One region of the Kitasatospora sp. NBC_01246 genome, then DNA from elsewhere that is predicted to be linked to it. Evidence: predicted binding sites of a transcription regulator. Region 1 holds the regulator's gene; the other holds the start of a gene.
What was found. Region 1 encodes HspR, which represses chaperone genes until heat shock. Its sites were predicted from a motif close to TTGAGNNNNNNNNNCTCAA; they were not measured.
Positions count from the first base shown of each region.

Region 2: the regulator HspR is predicted to act here: its motif matches at 3,371-3,389, upstream of lon (endopeptidase La).

Region 1 covers NZ_CP108484.1:4,315,473-4,323,295, reverse strand. Annotated here, with positions in the region: gene OG618_RS19035 (TDT family transporter) at 1-1,073, shown strand, start outside; gene OG618_RS19030 (LuxR C-terminal-related transcriptional regulator) at 1,757-2,746, shown strand; gene OG618_RS19025 (helix-turn-helix transcriptional regulator) at 2,754-3,740, shown strand; gene OG618_RS19020 (hypothetical protein) at 3,748-4,374, opposite strand; gene OG618_RS19015 (hypothetical protein) at 4,711-4,890, shown strand; gene OG618_RS19010 (helix-turn-helix domain-containing protein) at 4,964-5,953, opposite strand; gene OG618_RS19005 (heat shock protein transcriptional repressor HspR) at 6,166-6,672, opposite strand; gene dnaJ (molecular chaperone DnaJ) at 6,680-7,823, opposite strand, start outside.
Region 2 covers NZ_CP108484.1:5,459,760-5,467,582, reverse strand. Annotated here, with positions in the region: gene OG618_RS23845 (ROK family transcriptional regulator) at 1-167, opposite strand, end outside; gene OG618_RS23840 (GtrA family protein) at 321-842, opposite strand; gene lon (endopeptidase La) at 955-3,348, opposite strand; gene OG618_RS23830 (rhomboid-like protein) at 3,512-4,270, opposite strand; gene OG618_RS23825 (response regulator transcription factor) at 4,846-5,583, shown strand; gene OG618_RS23820 (sensor histidine kinase) at 5,662-6,789, shown strand; gene OG618_RS23815 (multifunctional oxoglutarate decarboxylase/oxoglutarate dehydrogenase thiamine pyrophosphate-binding subunit/dihydrolipoyllysine-residue succinyltransferase subunit) at 7,126-7,823, shown strand, end outside.

The DNA of each region.
Region 1 (7,823 bases):
TCACCCGCACCGCCCGCTTCGACCTCGCCCAGCTCGGTCCCAACTGGTACGCGGCGGTGATGGGCACCGCGATCGTCGGCAACGGCGCGGCCGCGCTGCCCGTCCGGCTGCCGGGGCTGATCGGCTTCGGCGAGCTGATGTGGGCGCTCGGGGCGGTCGCGCTGCTGGTGCTCGTCCCCGCGCGGGTGGTCCACCTCCTCCGGTACCGCGCCGAGGCCCGCGCCCACCTGCTGGACAACCCGGCCACCGCGGTCTTCTACGGGTGCCCGCCGATCGCCATGCTCTCGGTCGGCCTGGGCACCCTCACCCTCGGCTCGCGGGTGATCGGCACCGGCCCGGCCGTCGCGCTGGACGCGGCGCTCTGGGGCATCGGCACGCTCTATGCCCTGGCGGTCGCGGCCGGCGTCCCCTACCTGATGATCACCCGGCACGCCGTCTCCCCGCTGGAGGCCAACCCGACCTGGCTGCTGCCGGTGGTCGCGCCGCTGGTCGCTTCCGCGACCGGTCCCGCGCTCGTCCCGCACCTGCCGACCGGCACCGCGCAGCAGAGCCTGCTGTACGGCTGCTGCGCGCTGTTCGGGGTCGGGCTGCTGGCCATCCTGGCGCTGCTGCCGGTGGTACTCACCGGGCTGGTGCACAGCAAGCTGTCCGCCCTGGTGCTCACCCCGTCGCTCTTCCTGGTGCTCGGCCCGCTCGGCCAGTCCACCACGGCCGTCCACCAACTCGCTGACGCCGCACGCCCGGTGGCGCCGGAGCTGGCACCGGTGGCGCTCGCCCTCGCCGAGCTCTACGGGGTCGCGGTGCTCGGGGTCGCGATGCTCTGGCTGGTCATCGCCACCGCGGCCAACCTGCGGGCCCGCCGGGCCGGGATGCCCTTCACGATGACCTGGTGGGCCTACACCTTCCCGGTCGGCACCTGCGTCACCGGCGCCTCCGCGCTCGCCCGGCACACCGGTTTCGCCGGGTTCACCGGCCTCGCGGCCGGGCTCTTCGTCCTGCTGGCCGCCGCCTGGGCCGTGGCGGCCGGCGGCACCGCGGCCGGGCTGGCCGGCGGCAGGCTGCTGGCCCGCTAGCAGAGCCGTCACGTTAGCGGCAAGAGCAGTCACGATGAGTGACCGGAGGGCAGAGGGGGATTCCGTGAAGGGATCGTGCAGGATCAGCGAAGGCTGCCCGATGGGGCAGTCCGGATTCGGAGCGCCCCGCTCCGCAGCCGACTGAACGGACGGTCGCCGCCCGCCCCGCCATCGCCCTGACCTGGCCTTCCTTCCCCGACCCCGGTGGTCCGCCCGGGGGCCGCCACGGATTCACGGTGCAGGTTCCTGCAATTGCGAAAACATGCAGTCGGGCGGCACTTGTTCACCGGCCGTCACGCTGTGATGGTGGAGACACGCCAAGCCGTCCGGGCGATCGCAGCCCGATGGTGGTGACTTGCTCTTCGATACTGGATGCGAGAGGTACGTCCGTACCTGCATATCGGGGGGAAGAGCGCCGGCCGGGACGCCATGTGTGGTGATGGTCCCCGGGACCGGAACCGGCGAGGCGTTGCTGCTCCGCCTCGCCGGGAGCGCCCTGGGATTGGCGTGCTACCGGCGACCCCCGGGAAACCCGTGTGCGACGGCACCCGGTCCCCGGGGGTCCGCCGGTCGGCAGTACCGTGATCGCGTGCGGCGCGCGGTACCGCGACCACGATCGACCCGTGCGGGGGGCACGCGCGGCACAGGCAGATCCGAGACCCATCCGGCAGGGAGTGTTCGAGGTGACGGCGGATCCGACGGCCGCCCCGGGCACCAGCGCGCCGGGCGGTGAGCCCGACGAGGCGGCCCGGCAGCTCTACCTGGCCGTCCTCGCCCGTGGCGGCCGCGTCCCCGCCGCCGACGTCCCCGAGTCCGACCGGGCCGCGCTGCGGCTCCTGGTCGACATCGGCCTGCTGATGCCCAACCCGATGGACGCCTGCTACACCGCCGTCAGCCCGCGCTCGGTCAGCGACCGGCTCGGCGCCGAACTGCGCAGCGAGGCCACCCGGCTGCTGGTCCGCGCCGAGAACCTGCCCGGCGCGCTGGACACCCTCACCCGGGCGTACGACGCGATGCCCCGCCCGCCCGAGCGCTCCGGCGGCGCCGTCTACATCGAGGGCCACGTCCACATCCGCCAGCGCATCTCCCAACTGGTCGCCGACTGCCGGACGGAGGTCCTCACCGCCCAGCCGGGCCACCGCCCGGCCGACGCCCTGAAGATCGCGCTCCTCCAGGACCTCCGGCTGCTGCAGCGCGGCTGCTCGCTGCGCACCGTCTACCAGCCGGTCGCGGTCTCCGACCCGGCCGCGCTCGCCTACGCGGACGAGGTCACCCGGCACGGCTCGCAGATCCGGATCCTGGACGAGCCGTTCCAGCGCCTGTTCGTCTTCGACCGCTCGGTCGCGGTGATCTCCGCCAACGAGGACCACAGCACCGCCGCCTTCATCTCCGACCCGGCCGCGATCGCCTTCCTGGTCGGCGCCTTCGAACGCGACTGGGCCCGGGCCGACCCCACCGACTGGGCCGGCACCCTCGCCCGGGGCGTCGCGCAGGAGGCCCCCGACCGGGTCGGCCGACTGCTCGCCAAGGGCCTCACCCAGCGCACCGTCGCCACCCGGCTGGGCCTCAGCGAGCGCACCGTGGCCGCGCACATCTCCCGGCTGCGCGAGCGCCACGGCGCGCAGACCCTGTTCCAGCTCGGCTGGCTGATGCGGGGCGGCCGCGATGACTGACGCCGCGATGACTGAGGCCGCGATGACCGAGGCCCCGCTGCCGGACGCCGACGCCCGCGAGCTGTACCGGACCATCCTGCGCGAGGGCGGCCGGCTGCCGATCGCCGAGGTGAGCGCCCAGGACGCCCGGTCGGTCCGGCAGCTGACCGACGTCGGGCTGCTCACACCGCGCTACGCGGACGGCGTGTACAGCGTGGTGAACCCGCGTGCCGTCGGCGAGCGGATCGGGGCCGGGCTGCGCGAGGAGGGGGCGCGCCTGCTGGCCCGGGCTGCGCTCGTCCCGGAGCTGATCGACGACCTGACGAAGGCCTACGACGCCGCGCCCGGCCGGGAGGACCGCACCGGCGGCGCCCGGCGGATCACCGGCATGGGGCAGATCCGCCACCTGATCTCACAGCTCGCCGACGAGCACCACCGCGAGGCCTGGGCGGCCCAGCCCGGCGGAGCCCGGCCGGCCGCCCACATGCGGGACGCGCTGGAGCACACCCGCCGCTACCTCGCCCGCGGCGGCACCATGCGCACGATCTACGAGGCGAGCGCCCGCCTCGACGCGCCGACGGTCGAGTACGCGGCGGCGTCGGCCCGGCTCGGCAGCCCGATCCGCACCCTGGCCGCGCCGTTCAGGCGGGTGCTGATCTTCGACCGCAGGGTGGCGCTGATCCCGGCCGCGCCGGACAACACCAGCGCGGCCCTGGTGGAGGACTCCGCGACGGTCGCCTTCCTGGTGGACGTGTTCGAGCAGCAGTGGCGCCAGGCGGAGGGGGTGAACTGGTCGGCGCTGGCCGCCGGCGCCACCGAGCCGGCGGTGCACGACCAGATCGGCCGGCTGCTGTCGCAGGGGCTGACGCAGCGGACGATCGCCGGCCGGCTGGGGCTGAGCGAGCGGACGGTGGCCGGTCACATCTCGCGCCTGCGCGAGCTCTACGACGCGGAGACGCTCTTCCAGCTCGGCTGGCAGATGCGGGGAGCCCGGCCGGGGGAGTCCGATGGGTGAGCCGGGGTCAGCCGGTCGCCGCGCCGGTCGGCCAGTAGCCGGTCGGACCGACCACCGGGGGCTGCTGGCGCGGGATGCTGAACTGGTCGCCGGGGGCGGTCCAGAAACCCTCGCGCAGCGAGAGCGCCATGCCGGCCCAGTCGAGGGCGGTCTCCACGGTGTGGTGGAGGGCCTCCTGCGACCAGGTGTCGTCGAAGACCAGCGGCAGCACCGGGGCGACCTGCTCGATGGTGGCGATCAGCGGGTTGTGCGTGATCGCCTCGTCCACCAGCAGGACGATCGGCTTGCGCAGCGCCGACGCCCAGCCCAGCTCCAGGCTCACACCGGCGGAGAGCGGCGCACCGACGTAGGCGAAGACCAGGTCGGCGGACTGCAGCGCCCGGAAGTCCGACGGCACCCGGGGCTCGGGGGCCCGGCCGGCAATCGTCCAGGCGTCACTGTGGTGGGCGCTGTACACGGCGGCACCGCTGCGCAGGAGCGTGGTGCGAAGTGTCGTCAGCCGCGTCCGGCTGGCCAGGGTCACCACGCTGTCCGCCGGGCCGGTCAACCGCATCAGCGGCGCGGCCAGGAACACACGTGCACGCCGGCCCTCGGGGGCCTGGCTGTCGTGGTGACGCAGGTAGGGCTCGGTCATGTCGACTCCGGGGGAAGGCCGACCGGATTGGGGGACGGTGCCGGCAGGCGTTGAGAGTAGTTGCTGCTTCAGGTGGATCCAGTGCCCTGTGGTGAGGAAGAATTGACCGTACAGCAACAGGTTTTTGACCTGGTGCTGGACCATCGGGGGCGAACTGATCGTCTATCAGTGGTCACGCTCGCGTCCAGGTTTCTGCCCTGTCATCTGGCTGCCTGGCAGGGAGATGACGCCGCCGGGGGACAACGGGGAGGTGACACCACAACTCGGCGTGCGGCATCATGTGGACTCCAGTGCTATTAGTTCGGCTAGAGCAACTTTCGGAAAGGGAGTGGGCTGGTGTCCCGTATGTCCAGGCTTGTGCGCAAGGTCGTGCTTCCGATTGCCATCGCGGCCGGAGCTTTGGCCGGTGTCTGCGTCCTGTCAAACGGTACGCAGCCGCAGGTGGACGCAGGTGCCGGGGATTCCCGCGCCAAGGCCGCCGTTTACCTCGTCGCCAATGACATGAACTGGGGCTGACCGCTCCCTGTCATAGCGGACGTTCGAGTGCCGAAAGGCTCCAGGCGCGGGCGCCCGCCGCCGTTCGGGGCCCTCACTCCGGCCGGTGCTGCGCGGCCCGGCCGAGGACGTAGCCCAGCTGGAACAGGGAATCGACGTTGTAGTCCTCCCGCATCTCGGCGATATGTCGCGCCAGCGTGCGCTCGCTGATGCCGAGTCTGCGGGCGATGACCCGATGGTTCGTACCGGAAAGAAGCAGGTCGATGATCGTCTGGCGCAGCCGGGAGACCACCTGCTGCGGGACGGTGGTGTCGCCGTCGAACTCCAGCGCCCGGCCCCAGTTCCGCTCGAATACCTCTTCCACCAGATATTTGATGACCGCCGGATCGTGGATGAAAGCGGCCAGGTCGTCATCGCCCACCGGAATTACCGCGAGCCGCCGGTCGACAATGATGAGGCGGGCATAGGGCTCGTCCAGGGTGCGAAACTGATAACCCTCCTTCGCCAGCCGGGACACGTATTCGCGGGTGGGCTGGTGGTATCGGGTGCTCGCGTTGTAGATCGTGCGCATCGAAGCGCCCTGCTGCAGGCTCTTGAGGTCCCGTTCCATTCCCGCGGCGAGCAGCTCGGGCGGGCGGGGGCCGCCCGGCTGCATGGCGAGGCCCTCGGTCATCCCGGTGGCCATGCATTGCTGGAGGCGCTGATTGATGAGCGCTTTGCCCTGGACGTATTCGATGGGGCCGCCCGACTGGTCGGGGCTGTGAAAGGCGTCGGCCAATTCGCTGAGATCGGCCGGCAGGGCGACCGCGCGGGCCAGCAGGTCGAGGGCCTGGCGCTGCCAGGCGGAGCTCAGGCTGAAGGAGAGCTGGGCCGGGTCGACCGCGATGAGCGAGCCGGGTTCGTCACTGTCCGGAATGAGCAGACCGAGGTCCATGAGCTCGCGGAGCGCGGCGGTCTCGCCCGGGCCGGCGCCGATTGTCAGCCGGCCGTTGCCGTGGACGGTCCTGAGATAGAGCGAGCGGGCGTCGGCAGACAGTATTCGCGATCCGCCACCTGCGGAACCGGGCTGCTCTCGCCCACTCATCTTCGGCTCCCTGTCGTCGACCGGACAAGTAGTCAACGTTCTAAAGTCGGTTGTACCAGGCATCCTAGGTCGCGGTCACGGCCGGTAAGGACTGCCACCGACAGCTCTGCCTGCCAGGGGCACGCTCCGGTCCAGCACTCTCTCACAGACGACCGAGCCGCCGGCACCCCCCGATCAGGAGGGAGCCGGCGGCGGGTGCCGTGGTGGCGGGGTTACCGCTTGGGGCGCCAGACGACCAGTGCGCTGGACTGGCTCGGCGGCTGGTAGGGGACGAGATCCCGCCGGTAGGAGGCGTGGACGGCGGCCTCGCGCTGCTGGAGCGCGGAGGCGGCGCCTTCGAGCGAGTCGACCAGCTCGGTGATCCGCGACTGCAGTGCGGTGACCTGGTTCTCCAGCTCGATGATCCGCTTGATGCCGGCGAGGTTGATGCCCTCGTCCTGGGACAGCCGCTGCACCTCGCGCAGTTGCTGGATGTCGCGGCTGGAGTAGCGGCGGCCGCGGCCCGCGGTGCGGTCGGGACAGACCAGGCCGAGCCGGTCGTACTGGCGCAGGGTCTGCGGGTGCAGGCCGGAGAGCTCGGCGGCGACCGAGATCACGTAGACCGGGGTGTCCTCGGTGAGGACGTAGTGCGGCGGCGGTGCCGCACGGCGGGCACGCGGGGCGCCGCCGGGCAGGCCTTCGCCGATGCCGGGCCCGATCGGGCCGCTGTCGGGGGTCATCTGGTCGTCACGCTCCCTTCGCCGCCTTGAAGAGGGCGGCTCGCGGGTCGTCGGAGGCGGTGGCCTCGCGGTACTGCTCCAGGGCCGTCAGCGCGTCGCCGGTGACGTGCTGGGGCACCACGACCTCCACGGTGACCAGGAGGTCGCCCCGGGTGCCGTCCTTGCGGGTGGCGCCCTTGCCGCGGGCCCGCAGGGTGAGGCCGTTGGCGCTGCCCGGGGGCAGCCTGAGCTTCACCGAGGGGCCGTTGAGCGTCGGTACCTCGATGGTGCCGCCCAGAGCGGCTTCGGGGAAGGTCACCGGCACGGTCACCGTCAGGTTGTCGGCCTTGCGCCCGAAGACCGGGTGCGCGTCGACGTGCACGGTGACGTAGAGGTCGCCGGACTGGCCGCCGCGCTCGCCCTGGGCGCCCTTGCCCTTCAGCCGGATGCGCTGGGCGTCCTGGACGCCGGCCGGGATCCGGACCTGCATGGTGCGGGCCGAACTGGCCCGGCCGCTGCCGTGGCAGTCGGCGCACGGGTCGTCGACGATCATGCCGCGGCCGCGGCAGTCCCGGCACGGCTCGGACAGCGCGAAGGCGCCCTGGCCCCGGCTGACGGTGCCGGCGCCGACGCAGGTCGGGCAGACCCGCGGGGTGGTGCCGGCCTTGGCGCCGGTGCCGCTGCAGGTGCGGCAGGCGGCCTGGCTGGTCATCCGCAGCGGGACGGTCGCGCCGTCCACCGCCTCCTCGAAGGAGAGCGTCACCTCGGTCTCGACGTCCGCGCCGCGCCGCGGCTGGGCCTGCCGGCCGCCGCGGTTGAACAGGCCGCCGAAGACGTCGCCGATCCCGCCGCCGCCGGCGCCGCCGCCCTGGCTGCCGCTGAAGAGGTCGCCGAAGTCGAAGCTGTAGCTGCCCCCGCCGGGCCCGCCGGAGCGGAAGCCGCCGTTGGCGAAGAGCGTGCGTGCCTCGTCGTACTCCTTGCGGCGCTTCTCGTCCGACAGGACGTCATAGGCCTCGGAGATGTCCTTGAAGCGCTCTTCGGCCTTGGCGTCGCCCGTGTTCGCATCGGGGTGGAACTCGCGCGCCAGCTTGCGGTACGTCTTCTTGATCTCGGTGGCGGAGGCGTCCTTGGGCAGGCCGAGGACCTTGTAGTAGTCCTTCTCCACTCGCTCG
Region 2 (7,823 bases), 1.1 Mb from region 1:
TCCTCGGCGAGCGAGGACACCGCCGCCCTCGTCAGCCCGCTCTCCGCGGCGACCTCCGCGCGCGAGCGCGGGGCCCGCGCGATCACGCCGAGCACCAGCGCCAGATTGGCCCGCCGCATGCCCTGCTGGCTGGCCGGCCCGGCCCGGCGGCCGTCCGTCTCGCGCATCGCGCTCACCCCGCTCAGCTTCCGCCCGCCCCGCCGGTGGGCGGGTCCCGCAGTTCGGACCGGTGTCTGCAGCGTAACCGCGTTCGGCCGGGCGCTCCCGCCGGGCCCTGGGGCGCCGGATCGGCCGCTCCGGCGCCCCGCCGCGCCGGGCCGCTACGGGATCCGCTGCGGCTGCTCCACGCGGGGGGCGACGGGCTCGGGGAAGCGCGTGAAGACCCAGCGCTGCATCGCCCAGAAGCGGAAGAGCATCGCGACGAAGGTGCCGAGGACCATGCCGCTCAGGAAGTCGGCCACCTCCTGGGTGAAGGGCGTCACCTGCGGCTCGCGCAGGTCCAGGACGTAGCGCGAGACGATCAGCGGGAGGTCGTTGACGCCGATCGCCACCACGCTGACGAGCAGGAACAGCAGCACCTCACGCCGGTGGCCGCGGGCCCGGAAGGACCACCGGCGGTTGAGCACGTAGGAGACGGTGGTGGCCACCACGGTCGCGATGGTGAGCGCCACCACCGGTTTGTGCTCCAAAAGGGTGAATTTCAGTGAGAAGTTGATCACTGTTGTCAGAACGAAGCACGTCCCCCCGACCAGCAGGACCTTCACCAGCCTGCGGTGCCTGACCAGGAACGGGCGCAGCCCCGCCGGCACCTTGGCCAGGGCGCGCTGAGTGGGGGACGGCATCTTCGCAGTTTCGCACGGGGCCCGCCGACGCTCCCTCCGACGGAATCGGCGGGAAGGCGGCCCGGCGGGAGCAGCGCGCTCCGCCGGGCCGCCGCCCGTTCCCGTCCCGCCGTCAGGCGGCGACCAGCACCTCGGCCGGCTCCAGGGCCAGCTCCAGCACCTCCCGCACGTCCGCCACCGGGTGGACGGTGAGCCGCTCCAGCACCTCGGCCGGGACGTCGTCCAGGTCGGCCTCGTTGCGCTTGGGGATGATCACCGTGCTGACCCCGGCCCGGTCGGCGGCGAGCAGCTTCTGCTTCACCCCGCCGATCGGCAGCACCCGCCCGGTCAGCGACACCTCACCCGTCATCGCCACGTCCGTGCGCACCCGGCGGCCGGAGAGGAGTGACGCCAGGGCGGTGGTCATGGTGATGCCGGCGCTCGGCCCGTCCTTGGGGACGGCCCCGGCGGGGACGTGCAGGTGCACGCCGCGGTCGCGCAGCGAGGTGACCGGCAGCTCCAGCTCGGCGCCGCGCGAGCGCAGGTAGGAGAGCGCGATGTGCGCGGACTCCTTCATCACGTCGCCCAGCTGCCCGGTGAGGGTGAGCCCGGTGCCGCCCGTCTCGGCGTCCGCCAGCGAGGCCTCGATGTACAGGACGTCACCGCCGGCGCCCGTCACCGCCAGGCCGGTCGCCACACCCGGTACGGCGGTCCGCCGCTCGGCGGGCTCCTGGGCCGCCTCCGGGACGTGGTGCGGCCGGCCGATCAGCGCGCGCAGCTCGCCCGCGCCGATCGCGGCGGGCAGCTCGCGCTCGCCCAGCTCGGCCTGCGCGGCGATCTTGCGCAGTACCCGGGCGATCGAGCGTTCGAGGGTGCGGACGCCGGCCTCGCGGGTGTACTCCCCGGCGAGCTTGCGCAGCGCCTCCTCCTCGACGGAGACCTCCTCGCTCGTCAGCCCGGCCTTCTCCAGCTGGCGCGGGAGCAGGTGGTCCCGGGCGATGACGACCTTCTCGTCCTCGGTGTAGCCGTCCAGCCGGACCAGCTCCATCCGGTCGAGCAGCGCCTCCGGGATGGCCTCCAGCACGTTGGCGGTGGCGAGGAAGACCACGTCCGAGAGGTCCAGCTCGACCTCCAGGTAGTGGTCCCGGAAGGTGTGGTTCTGCGCCGGGTCCAGCACCTCCAGCAGGGCGGCCGCCGGGTCCCCCCGGTAGTCGGAGCCGACCTTGTCGATCTCGTCGAGCAGGACGACCGGGTTCATCGAACCGGCCTCCTTGATGGCGCGCACCAGGCGGCCGGGCAGCGCGCCGACGTAGGTGCGCCGGTGGCCGCGGATCTCCGCCTCGTCCCGGACGCCGCCGAGCGCCACCCGGACGAAGGTGCGGCCCATCGCCCTGGCCACCGACTCGCCCAGCGAGGTCTTGCCGACGCCGGGCGGGCCGACCAGGGCCAGCACCGCACCGCCGCGGCGGCCGCCGACCAGGCCGAGCCCCTGGTCGGCCCGGCGCTTGCGGACGGCCAGGTACTCGACGATCCGGTCCTTGACGTCCCCGAGGCCGGAGTGGTCCGCGTCCAGCACGGCGCGGGCGCCGGCGATGTCGTAGGCGTCCTCGGTGCGCTCGTTCCAGGGCAGCTCCAGGACGGTGTCCAGCCAGGTGCGGATCCAGGAGCCTTCGGGCGACTGGTCGGACGCCCGCTCCAGCTTGTCGACCTCCTTCAGCGCGGCCTCGCGGACCTTCCCGGGCAGGTCGGCGGCCTCGACCCGGGCGCGGTAGTCGCCCTCCTCGTCGGCCGGGTCGCCGTTCAGCTCGGCCAGCTCCTTGCGGACGGCCTCCAGCTGGCGGCGGAGCAGGAACTCCTTCTGCTGCTTGGCCACGCCCTCCTCGACGTCCTTGCGGATGGTGTCGTTGACCTCCTCCTCGGCGAGGTGGTCGCGCAGCAGGGTGAGGGCGTACTCCAGGCGGGCCACCTGGTCGGCCTCCAGCAGCACCTTGAGCTTCTGCTCCGCGGTGACGAAGGACGCGTAGCCGATGTTGTCGGCCAGCTCGCCGACGCCCTCGATCTGGGCCACCCGGTCGACGATCTGCCAGGCGCCGCGCTTGCGCAGCCACTGGGTGGAGAGCACCTTGTACTCCCTGACCAGCTCGGCGGCGCGGCCGGCCACCGGCGTGCCCTCCGAGGACTCCCGGAACGGTGTGGTCTCCACCCAGAGCGCGGCGCCGGGCCCGGTGGTGCCGACGCCGATCCGGACCCGGCGCACGGCGCGGACCAGCGCGGCCGGCTCCCCGTCGGCCAGCCGCCCGACCTGCTCGACGGTGGCGAGGGTGCCGACCGCCGCGTACGAGCCGTCCACCCGCGGCACCAGCAGCACCTGGGGCTTGCCGGCGCCGGCGGCCGCGGCCCGCGCGGCCTCGACCGCGGCACGCACCTCGGTGTCCTTGAGGTCCAGCGGGACGACCATGCCCGGGAGCACGACCTCGTCGTCGAGCGGCAGTACGGGCAGGGTGAGCGGAGTGGACGTCGATGCCATGATCTCTCCCCAGTCAGCGAAGTTGAGTTGACCTGACTAAGGTTTCGCGGCCATGGAATGTTCCCCCCGTCCTGTTCGCCGGGAGCGAACAAGAAGGGGTCCGGGAAGGGGTGTCAAAAACGCCTCATGGGGGCGCACACCGCCCCCCGGGAGCACCCGGGAGTCACGCGCGGTCCAGCAGGGCGGTCGCCCCCTGGGCCTGCGCCGGGCCCGTGGCGCCGACGGCCGCCGCCTCCGGGCGCCGCCACCGGGGGCCGGGCCCGTTCCGCAGCCAGCGCCAGAGCGCGACCCCGGTCAGCAGCGCCACCGGGTGGCCGACCCCGGTCACCAGGTCCCGGTCGCCGGCGATCTGCTCGGCGACCAGGACGGCGGCGCCGCCGAGCGCGAGCAGCCGCCCGCGCGGCGGCAGCAGCCCGGCCAGCGCACCGAGACTGACCAGCACGCCGTAGCTGACCCCGATGTCCAGGCAGTCCAGCGCGCGGGGCTCCATCCGGCCGGTCGCCACGGCGGTGATCACCACCGACTGGGAGAGCACCGTCGCCGTGACGTGCCCGATCCCGAAGACCGCCGCGGCCCGGACGGCGCCCACCCGGCGCTCCAGCGGCGCGACGGTGAAGGCGAAGGCCCAGAGGTAGGGCATCCAGATCGTCCCGGCCACCCAGAAGCCGCTGAACAGCAGGGCGCGCAGCGGGTGGTGGACCAGGTTGTGCCCGTCCGAGCTGGAGGCCTCCTGCAGCCGGAGCACGAGGCCCGGGTCGGCCAGCCCGGCGAAGGTGGTGGTGGCCACGACCACGGCGAGGTAGCCGAGCGCGAAGGGGTTGCGCCGGGGCGTCGGCACCCGGGCGAGCACCCAGGCGGCCAGGCCGGTCCGCAGGCCGAACCGGAGCATCCCGTACGGCGGCCCCGGACGCGGCCCGCTCACCACAGCGTTCCTCCGCAGCTCCGCCATGCCGCCTCCGCTCCAGACCCGCAGCCTCCGGCCCCCGTCCGGTGCTCAACGTACCGGCGCGCGCCGGAAATCCCGCCTGTGCGACTTGTCGTGACCACGGTACTTCGGGGTCCTGGGAGCCAGCTGGGAATACCCCGTGAACATCATGTGGCGCGCGACTCCACGATTGGTACAGACCTGCACTCCGTCTACGCACGAGTAGCGGCTCTGACCGGCGGCTTGTCGTCAACTGGAGTGCATACGTACCGTTACGCAGTGAAAAATCGGCGGGTAAGGTACTGGCCCGTGCCCACTTCCGAGTGGGTCCGACGGGCGGCCGGACGGCCGGCCCACGGGCCGGAAACATCCGGTCCACCTGCCGGGAAGCACCGGGTGTCCGTACGCTGCGAAGTGTGCGGGAGCGGTGGGCAGTCCACACCTGTCCTCCGACTCCGCACGCGCTACGGGACGGCGGACCCGGCACAGTCCACGACGGAACAAGACTACGAGCGGAGCCTCGCCATCCCCACAGGTGGCCGGCCCGCAGCCCTGGGGGCGGTGGCGTGACCGTGACAGAAATTCAGCAGGACAACCAGAACAGCGGCGGCACGGTGAGCAGCCAGCGCAGAGTGCTGGTGGTGGAGGACGAGCCCACGATCGCCGAGTCGATCGCGGCCCGGCTGGGCGCGGAGGGCTTCAAGGTCGCCGTGGCCCACGACGGCCCGGGCGCGGTCGACGGGTTCCACACCTGGCAGCCCGACCTGGTCGTGCTCGACATCATGCTGCCCGGCTTCGACGGCCTTGAGGTGTGCCGCCGGATCCAGGCCCAACGCCCGGTACCGGTCCTGATGCTGACCGCGCGTGACGACGAGACGGACCTCCTGGTCGGCCTCGGCGTGGGCGCCGACGACTACATGACCAAGCCGTTCTCGATGCGGGAGCTGGCGGCCCGGGTCAACGTCCTGCTGCGCCGCGTCGAGCGTGCCCAGCAGGCGGCCCGTACACCGGCGCTCGGCTCGCTGCGCTTCGGCGAGTTGGAGATCGACCACGTGCAGCGCCGGGTCCGGCTGGCCTCGGGCGACGTCCACCTGACGCCGACCGAGTTCGACCTGCTCGCCTGCCTGGCCGCACAGCCGCGGGCGGTACTCACCCGCGAGCAACTGCTGGCCGAGGTCTGGGACTGGACGGACGCGTCCGGCACCCGCACCGTGGACAGCCACGTCAAGGCGCTGCGCCGGAAGATCGGCGCCAGCTGGATCCGCACCGTCCACGGGGTCGGCTACGCGCTGGAGGCCCCGCTCTCCTAGCGGCGCCTCGGGCACCGGGCCTCCGGGGGGCCCGTGTCCCGAACCGCCGCGCGGACCCGCGGGGATCACAGGGGACCAATGACCTTTCCACAGCAACGCAACGGCGACGCCGACGGCGCCCGGCCCACGCTGGCCGCCCGCGCCGCCCACCGGGTGTGGGCCGACATCCGGCCGCTCGACCCGGTCCGCTCGATCAAGGGCAAGCTCGCCCTCCTGGTGATCGTCTCGGTCTTCCTCGCCACCGGCATGGTCGTGGTGGCGATCCGCTCCGAGACGCAGATCCGGATCATCATGGTCTTCTCCATGATCGCTTCACTGCTCTTCATGCAGTTCCTCGCGCACGGGCTGACCGCCCCGCTGCGCGACATGACCGCCGCCGCCCGCGCGATGGCCTCCGGCGACTACAGCCGCCGGGTCGAGGTGAGCTCCCGGGACGAGATCGGCGAGCTGGCGGCCACCTTCAACCACATGGCGGCCGACCTGGAGGCCGCCGACCGGCACCGCCGGGAGCTGGTCGCCAACGTCTCCCACGAGCTGCGCACGCCCATCGCCGCGCTGCGCGCCGTGCTGGAGAACGTGGTGGACGGCGTGGTCCAGCCCAATCCCGCGACCCTGGGCGCCGCCCTGGAGCAGACCGAACGGCTCGGCCGGCTGGTCACCCACCTGCTCGACCTGTCCAAGATCGACGACGGCGTGGTGGACCTGGACGCGCGCCCCTTCGAGGTGCGCGAGTTCCTGGACGGCGTGCTGCGCGGGGTCACCGTGGACGGCGCGACGGCCGGCGGGGCCTTCTCCCGGCGCGGGGACGTCCGGCTGGCCCTGGAGGTCAGCCCGGCCGGCCTGACCGGCGTGGCGGACACCGAGCGGCTCCACCAGGTGGTCGCCAACCTGGTCGACAACGCCTGCAAGCACTCGCCGCCCGGCGGCACCGTGACGGTCCGGGCCCGGCCCGGCGGCGAGCCCGGCGCGCTGCTGCTGGAGGTCGAGGACGAGGGGCCGGGCATCCCGGCGGCCGACCGCACCCGGGTCTTCGAGCGGTTCAGCCGCAGCGGCACCGCCACCGCCCAGGGTCCCGGCTCCGACGGCGGCACCGGTCTGGGGCTGGCCATCGCCCGCTGGGCGGTGGACCTGCACGGCGGGCGGATCGAGGTGGCGGAGGCCTCCCCCGGCTGCCGGATCGAGGTCCGGCTGCCCGGCCCGCGGTAGCGCCCGCCCGGGGTCCGCTCGGCGGCCCCGGGCACCCGCCCGCGTCGATCGGACGTCGCCCGCATGTCACAGAAGCGACACAGACGTGGACGGACGATCCAGGTGGCTCCGGGCTATGATTTGTCCGGTTTCATCCATATATAGCGGCTGATCGGAAGCGATCGCTTCCCATCCGAGGCGGCTTTCTAACGCACATTTTCAGCCAACCTGCAGGTCAGGACTGTGATCTGGGCGACGCCTGAGCCCTGGGGACTGCGCGATCACTGGTCAGGGGCGTAGCCTTAATCCCCGCTGTCCAAACATCCCAAAAGGAAGCGGAAGAGGGCGGTTGCCGCCGTGTCGCCACAGTCCCAAGAAACCCCCAACAGCTCGGCAAGCTCCACTGGCTTCGGCCCCAATGAGTGGCTCGTCGACGAGATCTACCAGCAGTACCTCCAGGACCCGAACTCGGTCGACCGAGCCTGGTGGGACTTTTTCGCCGACTACAAGCCCGGTACCGAGGTGACCCCAGTGACCCAGGCCGCGACCCAGGTCGGCCCCACGCCGACCCCCGTTGCCGCCCCCGCGCCCGCCGCTGCTGCTCCGGCCGCGCCCGCCCCCGCCGCACCGGCCGCGCCAGCGCCCGCCGCCGCGGCCCCGGCGCCCGCGCCCCTCGCCGCAGCTCCTGCCGCGCCCCCGGCCCCGAAGGCCGCCGCTCCGGCGCCGGCCGCGCCCGCCGAGACCGGCCCCGAGCTGGTCCAGCTCCGCGGCCCCTCCAAGGCGGTGGCGACCAACATGGACGCCTCGCTGGAGGTGCCGACGGCGACCTCCGTGCGCGCCGTGCCGGCCAAGCTGTTGATCGACAACCGCATCGTCATCAACAACCACCTGCAGCGCGCCCGCGGTGGCAAGGTCTCCTTCACGCACCTGATCGGTTACGCCCTGGTCCAGGCCATCAAGGCCTCGCCGGGCATGAACCACAGCTACCAGGTGAAGGACGGCAAGTCGTACCTGGTCAAGCCCGAGCACGTGAACCTGGGCCTGGCCATCGACCT